2 regions of the Exiguobacterium sp. s138 genome follow, and region 1 is predicted to be linked to the other one. Evidence: riboswitches for the same ligand, from Rfam matches in the RefSeq annotation. Region 1 holds a riboswitch; the other holds the start of a gene.
What was found. Region 1 has a riboswitch for lysine ahead of KNP91_RS13375 (amino acid permease). Riboswitches for the same ligand answer to the same signal wherever they lie in the genome.
Positions count from the first base shown of each region.

Region 1 (4,447 bases):
CTTTTGACGTAAAGAGCGGTGTCCCGTCGACGATATCAACGTAGAGACCCGGTCGCTCCTCATCCCAGTATTCATTGCGGAAAGCGGGCTCTGTCCCGTTCTCCTGCGTAACTTTATACTGGATCGGTGTCAGGCGTTGTTTCAACTCCTGCTCCTTGCCTTGATCTTTCCAGGCTTCCTTGACGAATTTGGCACGTCCCGATCCGACACTGTACATCTGATAACGGAACGGATTTTTTTTATAATAATCCTGATGATACTCCTCTGCCGGCCAGAACGGTTTTGCCGGACGGATATCGACCGCTACCGGTTTCGAGAAACGACCGGACGCATCAAGCGCCGCTTTCGAACGTTCTGCCGCCTGCTTTTGATCTTCGTCGACATAAAAAATGGCCGGTTCGTAAGACTGACCGCGGTCGTTGAACTGTCCGCCGCCGTCCGTCGGATCAATTTGCCGCCAAAAAATTTCAAGCAACTCATCATATGTGATGACCGACGGATCATACGTGACTTCCACCGCTTCTAAATGTCCTGTCGTTTCAGAACAGACCTCTTTATAAGTCGGGTTTTCTGTATGACCACCTGTATAACCGGAAATGACTTGTTCGACACCATCATATTTATGAAATGGTTTGACCATGCACCAGAAACAGCCACCTGCGAATATTGCTTTTGCCATCTAGCTTCCCCTCCTCTGTATAGGTCTATTTTAACGCGTTCCGTGCGGCTACCCTACTATCTTGCTCAGTCAATCTTCGGGGTTCGCTTTTAAGCGGCGCATGACAAAATAAATCGCCGCAAACACTAAAATCAATCCACCGAACGAATACCACATATTATTCATGCGGTACAGCATCTGATAGATCGCTAACGTCACAAGTAAAATCGCAATCGGGATGAATGCCCGTTTAAAGTGATACCAATAGTTCACTGAGGTCGCCTCCATTTTTCTTTTATCTTAATCGATTTCTCACCGTTTGATACGTTTTCCGAATGATTCTTTCTCAAAAGACACAAAAAAAGTCGACTCCGCTTGAAACGGAATCGACTTTTTCAATTACGGACGCGGATGCTCCGGGAATTCCATTTCTTCATAAGGAACGACCGATGTCCGGTTTTTAAATTTATGACCTAACCAAAAGGCAAGGAATAACGGGATACCGACATATGTTGCGGCAATTCCCACCCAGTCAATTTGATCCGCGAGGAACGCGGCGTAGTTTTGACCGACGATGACGAGGAAACAAAGTCCGAACGCAAAGAGCGGTCCAAACGGGAAAGCAGGTGCCACGTACGGCAAATCACTGAGCGAATGACCTTGCGCAAGGAATCCTTTGCGGAAACGGTAATGGCTGATCGCGATACCGAGCCATGCGATGAAACCGGTCATCCCTGATGCATTCAACAGCCACAGATATACTTGACCGCCGAACATCGATGTCAGGAAGCAAAGTGCTCCGATGGCACCGGTCGCAAGCAACGCATTGCGGGGAACACCGTTTTTTGAGACCTGTGCGAACAATTTCGGTGCATCCCCTTGGCGTGCCAACGTATACAGCATCCGTGTCGACGCATACATACCGGAGTTTCCTGCCGATAAGACAGACGTCAGGATGACAGCGTTCATCAATGCAGCTGAGAACGCAAGACCGGCTTTTTCAAAGACAAGTGTAAACGGACTGACTGCTACATCGGTAATATCATTCGAAACGAGGTTCGGGCTTGTGTACGGAATCAACATTCCGATGACGAAAATCGCAAACACATAAAACAGAAGAATCCGCCAAAAGACTTGTTTCACGGCTTTTGGAACGTTTTTCTTCGGATCTTCCGACTCACCGGCTGCGATTCCGACAAGTTCTGTTCCCTGGAAACTGAAACCGGCAACCAGAATGATACCGATGACGGCCGGGATGCCTCCGACGAACGGCGCATCACCTAACGCAAAGTTTTTAAAGCCGACCGGTGCTTCAGATGTGAAGACACCGAAGATCATCGCGACACCGACAATCAGGAAGATGATGACAGTGACTACTTTGATCATCGCGAACCAATATTCCGCTTCCCCGAAACCTTTAACGGAGAAGTAATTTAAACCGATCATCAATAACAGGAACAAAGCACTGAAGTAAAATCCGGGAACATCCGGGAACCAGTAACTCATGACGATTTGCGCCGCAACGAGTTCTACAGCGATCGTAACTGCCCAGTTGTACCAGTAGTTCCAACCGAGTGCAAAGCCAAACGACGGATCGACGAATTTTGCGCCATAGGTTGAGAAGGAGCCGGCGACCGGCATGTAAGCTGCCATCTCACCAAGACTTGTCATCAGGAAGTACACCATGATTCCGACGACCGCATACGATAACAGGGCACCGCCCGGGCCGGCAGCCGCAACGGACGCACCGGAAGCAATGAATAAACCGGTTCCGATGGCACCGCCGATCGCAATCATCGACATGTGACGGGCTTGCAGACCGCGTTTTAATCCTTCTTCAGTTGAATCGAGTTTTCTTTGGGGTTGTAAAGTATTCATCTTATTCGCTTCTCTCTTTTTTAAATTTTTGAGAGGACACTTTTTGAATCGAAAAAAAACAAAAAGCGCCCTCACCTTCCAGAAGGAAGATGAGAACGCAACATAGTAAAATGGATGCGCCCCATTCTACCGTCGTGAAAGATAGCTCCCCACAAGCCAAATCTGACCTGTGACAGTATTAGACCTGTTCGATCTAATCCCAATCGATCATCTTCAAAGCGATGATTGATTTCGGCAATTCTTCCTTTTCAGTCACCTCATCTGCCGCTTGACGACATCCGTGACTGTACTTATAAGAACTGCAACCTCCATCCCACTGGTTGAGTGAGAACTAATTAAGTTAGTTATAATTTCGTTATTACTTCGTCATGTTACACAAAACGTCTTTAAATTGTCAATTCTTTTTTTGAAATGTCGGCTATTCATGGTAAAAATCCGTAATTTTTAGTACACTAAATTATAGAAGTTAACCGAGAGAAAGGATGTTGCTTGAATGCCACAAGAACGTGATCAACTGACCTATCGATTAGAGGAACAAATGCGGGTCATTCTCCGGACATTACGCCGCGAACTCAACCGACTGTTTGAAGGAACCGCGACGCGGAGTGAATTTTTCATTTTGCGCAGCCTGTCCGAAAATGGTCCCCAACGTCCGACTCTACTCGCAGAACAGTTTGAGCTTGCGACAAGTCAGGTAACGGCTTTGACTGATCGTCTGTATAAAGCCGGATTCGTCACGCGGACGCGTTCGACGGACGACAGAAGATCGATTGTTTTAGCATTGACGGCCGAAGGTGAAGCCGCTTTCCGCGAACTTGAAATCGTCCGCCGGAAATATCTCCAAGACCGTTTTGGTACACTCACCGAAGAAGAGCTTCATGCGATGGTCCAGGTCTTCGATAAGATCCTTTTAACGATGGATGAAGAGGCTGTTTCTTCCTAAAAATTGTTTTAAAAAAATATTTATTTTTTCCGCCGACAAAGTTCACTTGACTGTGTACTTTGTCTTTTTTGTTGACTTCATCATCTTCCGCTAAATATTTTTCCATTTCTTGCCGTTATTAAAAGGGGTATATTAGAAGTAACTTATTGAAAATGCGTTTATGAGGAGTTGGGAGGATTTGTTGTCCATCATGAATAATTTCATCATCAATTTTTGTCTACTGTTTACAACGATTACTCTTTTGTTTCTGCCTTTTCGAAATCATCCGCGGATTACACCGAAAACGAACCTGAACGTTCGACTCGTGTTAGGAGGCATCGCCGGCCTGATTTCTGTCCTATTAATGCTCAACAGCATCCAGATTGATGTCGCCCGGATTGATTTACGGATTGTTCCTGTCGTCATCGCCATGATGTTCGGCGGTTTACCGAGCGCTCTCGTCACCGGTGCGATGATTATCGTGACACGTTTTATACTGACACCGGTCGAACAAATGGATGCCGCTGTCGTGTCAACAATCGTCATCGGAGTGTTCATCCTGACGATTGCCGTCGTCCGTCGCTATATCCGGTTGACCTTCTGGAACTTCGAACTGATGATCGGCATCGGTATCGTCTATTCGTTACCTGGCATCTATCTGCTGACGAACAGCTGGACGACCTTCATCGAGATTTCCCTGGCTTACATATTCTTTAACCTGATTGCCGGTTTCGTGACCTATCATCTGTTGACAGAGTTACGACGACACTTTGAAAATATCCAGTACCAGCAAAAACTGGCCATGACCGACGCCTTGACAGGGCTCGCCAACCGCCGCCGGCTTGATGACTCCCTGTCACTCGTCGGTTCAGCAGAAGAAGGCTACTCGCTGATCCTGATTGACATTGATTTCTTTAAGCACGTCAACGATACATATGGTCATGACGCCGGTGACGACGTCTTGCGGCAACTCGGGACGACGTTAGCCT
Region 1 is NZ_JACSMW010000007.1:55,757-60,203, reverse strand. It holds gene msrA (peptide-methionine (S)-S-oxide reductase MsrA) at 1-679, opposite strand, end outside; gene KNP91_RS13380 (hypothetical protein) at 749-931, opposite strand; gene KNP91_RS13375 (amino acid permease) at 1,058-2,536, opposite strand; lysine riboswitch at 2,671-2,855, opposite strand; gene KNP91_RS13370 (MarR family winged helix-turn-helix transcriptional regulator) at 3,030-3,479, shown strand; gene KNP91_RS13365 (GGDEF domain-containing protein) at 3,670-4,447, shown strand, end outside.

Region 2 (4,447 bases), on a different contig from region 1:
GTTCTAAATAATACCGGTATTCGTCTGCCGGATAATACAAAATTAAATCCAGCGGACGGGGACGTCGTTCAACGGATGCCAAGATTTGATCGACCACCTTCATGAAAATCTGGACGGAAAACGGATTAAAGAAGTAACATTTCGTGACATCATCCGGAATCGGATAGCTTTCCGCATACGTATGTTCAAAACGGATGCTGCCCTGACGTCGCTTCATTTTTTTCATGTAAGCCGCTTGATTCCTCAAAGCGTCTTCATAAAACTGTCCGTTCATCTCAACACCGATGACGGAACAATCAAACCGGTCATGCAGATAAAAGTTCAACCGACCTTTCCCGCAGCCGAAATCAATGACCGTATCCGTGTAATCGAAAGGATAGACGGCACATAACTCTTCCAGCGCTGCATAAGGCGTCGGTTCATAGCGATTGTAATGGCTGAACGCATTGTAAAGATGCTGAACATCAATCGTCTCGATGCGCAACCGTTCTTCGTACTCTTTTTCATTCATAATTGATTCCTTCTTTCAAGCATTGTTGGTTTCATCGTACTATACTATGAATGTACACATTTCATTCTATAAGGGGGATAATCCAATGATCGTCGTTACGAATCGGATTAAAGTCAAAAAAGGAATGGCCGCCGCAATGGCACCACGTTTCACCTGTCCAAGCGGTCTTGATACGATGGAAGGATTTGTTCGTGTTGAAGTACTCTTGACGCAAGGACTCGAAGAACATGATGAAATGAATGTCAACATGTACTGGGAAGACATGAAGCATTTTGAATCCTGGCGCAACAGCGATGACTTTAAAGCTTCTCATAAACGTCCGGAACCAACAGACGGAAAACAGGAAGAATCGCCGATGCTCGGCAGTGAAATCATCACGTATGAAGTCGCTTCTGTCAAAGAACGGACTTCTTTATAATTCATGTCAGAACCGCCTTGCCTCCAATTTGGTCGCAAGGTTTTTTTAATTCTTAAGAGACCCCTCACTATATTGATATGGGTTTAAATTGTATGTAATACCATTATTTGTTATCATAAATCCCATACAGAAAGAGAGAGGATTTATTATGCTGAATTCATTATCGATTTTTGAACAGGCCATCCGGTCTTTACCGATTGATCGGCCTCTGACCCGCCAGGATTTGTGTGTGGACAGTTTTTTATTACAACAGGAACAGGATTTATCCGTTTATTATTCACCGATCGGCGAATACATCAATCCTTCCGCGAAAGTCGTTTTCATAGGGATTACTCCCGGATTCGAACAGATGCGAATTGCTTATGAAGAAGCGGCTGATGCCTTCCATCATGGCGCGACAATCGAAGAAACATCGAAAATCGTCAAATACAGTGCCAGTTTTGCCGGTCCGATGCGCCGTAATTTGACAACGATGTTAGACGAACTGGAACTGCATCATCTGCTGAATATTTCTTCAACCGCCACGTTATTTCATACAAATCAGGAACTGTTACACACGACTTCGATTCTGAGACATCCTGTTTTTTACCGAGATAAAAATTATACGGGACATCAACCGAAGATTGACCGGACACCACTGTTGCAACATTACGCTTATGAGCATTTTGCGGCGGAATTAAATCAGTTACCCGACCCTGTCATTTTGGTCCCGTTCGGACGCGTCGTCGAATCGACGGTCCGGACATTGCTTCATCAGGGACGAATCAAAAAACATACCGTTTTGTTCGGTTTCCCCCATCCTTCCGGAGCAAACGGACATCGGAAGCGACAGTTTGAAGAAAATAAAGACTATTTGATGAAGCAATTGAATTCTTATTTCAATACCTAACAAACATCCTTAATTTTTTTTTTGGAATGCGATAAAATTTTATTATGAAAAGAATATGACTATTTTATCGATGAGGTAGAGGCGCGGTCTTGATGAGTATTTGGTCTGAGGATGACAACGAAGACGATCGAAGAAAGGTGAGACCGCCGAAGTATCGTCATGTGTCAGACATGACGATGCTGGTCGAACCGGGAAAGACCCGTTCGATTGCCATACGCGTATTGTATGGAGCACTCCAATTCGGCTAAGAAAGACGCATCCAGCAAGGGTGTCGGCTTTGTTGCCGGTGCCCTTGCTTTTTTCTGTGCAACGGGTCTCATCTTCTAAAAAAGGAGGAGAAACCACAACCATGGTCAATTATTCAGATTCTATCGTCGCACTCGTACCAGCACTTGTCGCCATCGTTTTAGCGATCGTTACACGCAAAGTCGTCATCTCACTCGGTGTCGGGATTTTGATTGGTGCCTTGCTGCTTCACAGCTTCAATCCGTTGGATACTGCAGTTTATCTCGGGAAAAACATCTTCAGCCTGTTTTGGGCAGACGGTGCGTTAAATGAATGGAATGTTTTATTACTTGTTTTCTTACTATTACTCGGTGTCTTGTCGACACTGATTCAAACATCCGGCGGTGCCCATGCCTTCGGTGAATGGGCGACGACGCATGTCAAGACGGCACGTGGTGCAAGACTCGCTGCTTTCGGGTTAGGGATTTTGATTTTCATCGATGATTACTTCAACAGTCTTGCTGTCGGAAACGTCAGTCGTCCGTTAACGGACCGTCGTGGCGTCTCACGTGCGAAGCTGGCGTATATCATCGACTCGACCGCTGCACCGGTCTGTGTCATCAGTCCGTTATCGAGTTGGGGTGCCTTCATCATCTCAATCATTGCCGGTATTTTAACGACGCATTCGATTACGGATTACTCGGCGTTCAGTGCCTTCATGATGATTGTGCCATTGAACTTTTATGCTATCTTTGCTTTGTTACTGACGCTCTACATTGCCTATACGGGAATTGCTGTCGGACCGATGCGGACGCACGAGTTGCGGGCTTTACAAGGCGAATTGTTTGATTCCAACAAAGGGACACCGATGGGAATGGCGGAAGAAGTCAAGGAACACGACGGCGGAAAAGTCCGCGATCTGGTTGTTCCGATCATCGTCCTAGTCATCGCGACTGTCACAGCACTCCTTTGGACAGGTGCACAAGCCCTTGCGGCGGACGGCCGATCCTTTACATTAATCGGTGCTTTTGAAGCGACGGACGTGACACGTTCCCTTGTTTCCGGTGTCGTCATCAGTTTAATCGTTGCGTTCCTGATGCTGATCGGTCGAAAAATTCCGGCACGTGATTACCGTATCAGCATCTGGGCAGGGCTAAAATCGATGTGGCCCGCTGTCGTCATTCTGTTGTTCGCCTGGACGATCATCGCAGTTATCGGCGATATGAAAACCGGGGATTATTTAGCCAGTTTCGTCAGCAAATCGATTCCTGCTTCTTACCTGCCGTTCTTATTGTTCTTGATTGCCAGTGTCATGGCGTTCTCAACCGGAACGAGCTGGGGAACGTTCGGGATCATGTTACCGATCGGAGCCGATTTGATCATGGCAGTCGATCCAAGTCTATTGTTACCGACACTTGCAGCTGTTCTTGCCGGATCCGTTTTCGGTGACCACTGTTCACCGATTTCCGATACGACGATTCTCAGTTCGACCGGTGCCGGTTCACATCATATTGACCATGTCACGACACAGCTACCGTACGCGTTGATCGGCGCAGCAGTATCCGCTGTCGGTTACCTCATTCTTGGTGTCACCGGTTCATCCGTATTCGGCTTCCTCGGTGCACTCGTCGCCTTCGTGATTTTCCTCGTCATGTTGAATGTTCTGTCACGCCGCGGTGAAGTGCCGTCGCAACTTCGCTCGGAGTAAGACGAAGTAAACAAGCCATCCAAAAAAGCCGGACCTGATGAATTCATCGGGTCCGGCTTTCTTTATACGATCTTTTTATGTCAGATCATCAAGGCGCAGACTTCATTTGCAAAGGCAACCGGATCTTCAATCGGCAACCCTTCCATCAACAACGCCTGTTGATACATCAGCTTCGTGTACCGTTCAAATTTCGAACGGTCTTCTGTATACGCTGTCTCAATCGCCTGGAAGACGTCATGTGATGTATTCAACTCCAGGATTTTGACCGCTGCGACATCCTGGTTGTTCGGCATCGCTTTGAGGATTTTCTCCATCTCGATCGATACTGCACCATCCGTCGCGAAACAGACCGGATGTGATTTTAGTCGGGTCGAAGCTTTGACTTCTTTGACGTGTCCTGCGAGTACTTCCTGCATCGCTTTAAACATCTCGGCTTGTGTTTCCGTCGTTTCCGCCTGCTCCGTCTGTTCAATCCCGAGATCACTGCTCATGACGGACTTGAATTCTTTTCCGTCATAGTTAAGGAGCATTTGAATCGCAAACTCATCGATTTCTTCCGTGAAGTACAGGATATCAAATCCTTTGTCTTTCACGAGCTCGGATTGCGGCAACTTATCCAGCCGGTCCGTACTTTCACCTGACGCGTAATAGATGTACTTCTGATCTTCCGGCATCGCAGCAACGTATTCGGCGAGC
Region 2 is NZ_JACSMW010000004.1:172,153-176,599, forward strand. It holds gene KNP91_RS10990 (methyltransferase) at 1-511, opposite strand, end outside; gene KNP91_RS10995 (heme oxygenase) at 597-929, shown strand; gene KNP91_RS11000 (uracil-DNA glycosylase family protein) at 1,078-1,818, shown strand; lysine riboswitch at 1,887-2,062, shown strand; gene KNP91_RS11010 (Na+/H+ antiporter NhaC family protein) at 2,168-3,751, shown strand; gene htpG (molecular chaperone HtpG) at 3,832-4,447, opposite strand, start outside.
Region 2: another riboswitch for lysine. It lies ahead of KNP91_RS11010 (Na+/H+ antiporter NhaC family protein); the one in region 1 lies ahead of KNP91_RS13375 (amino acid permease).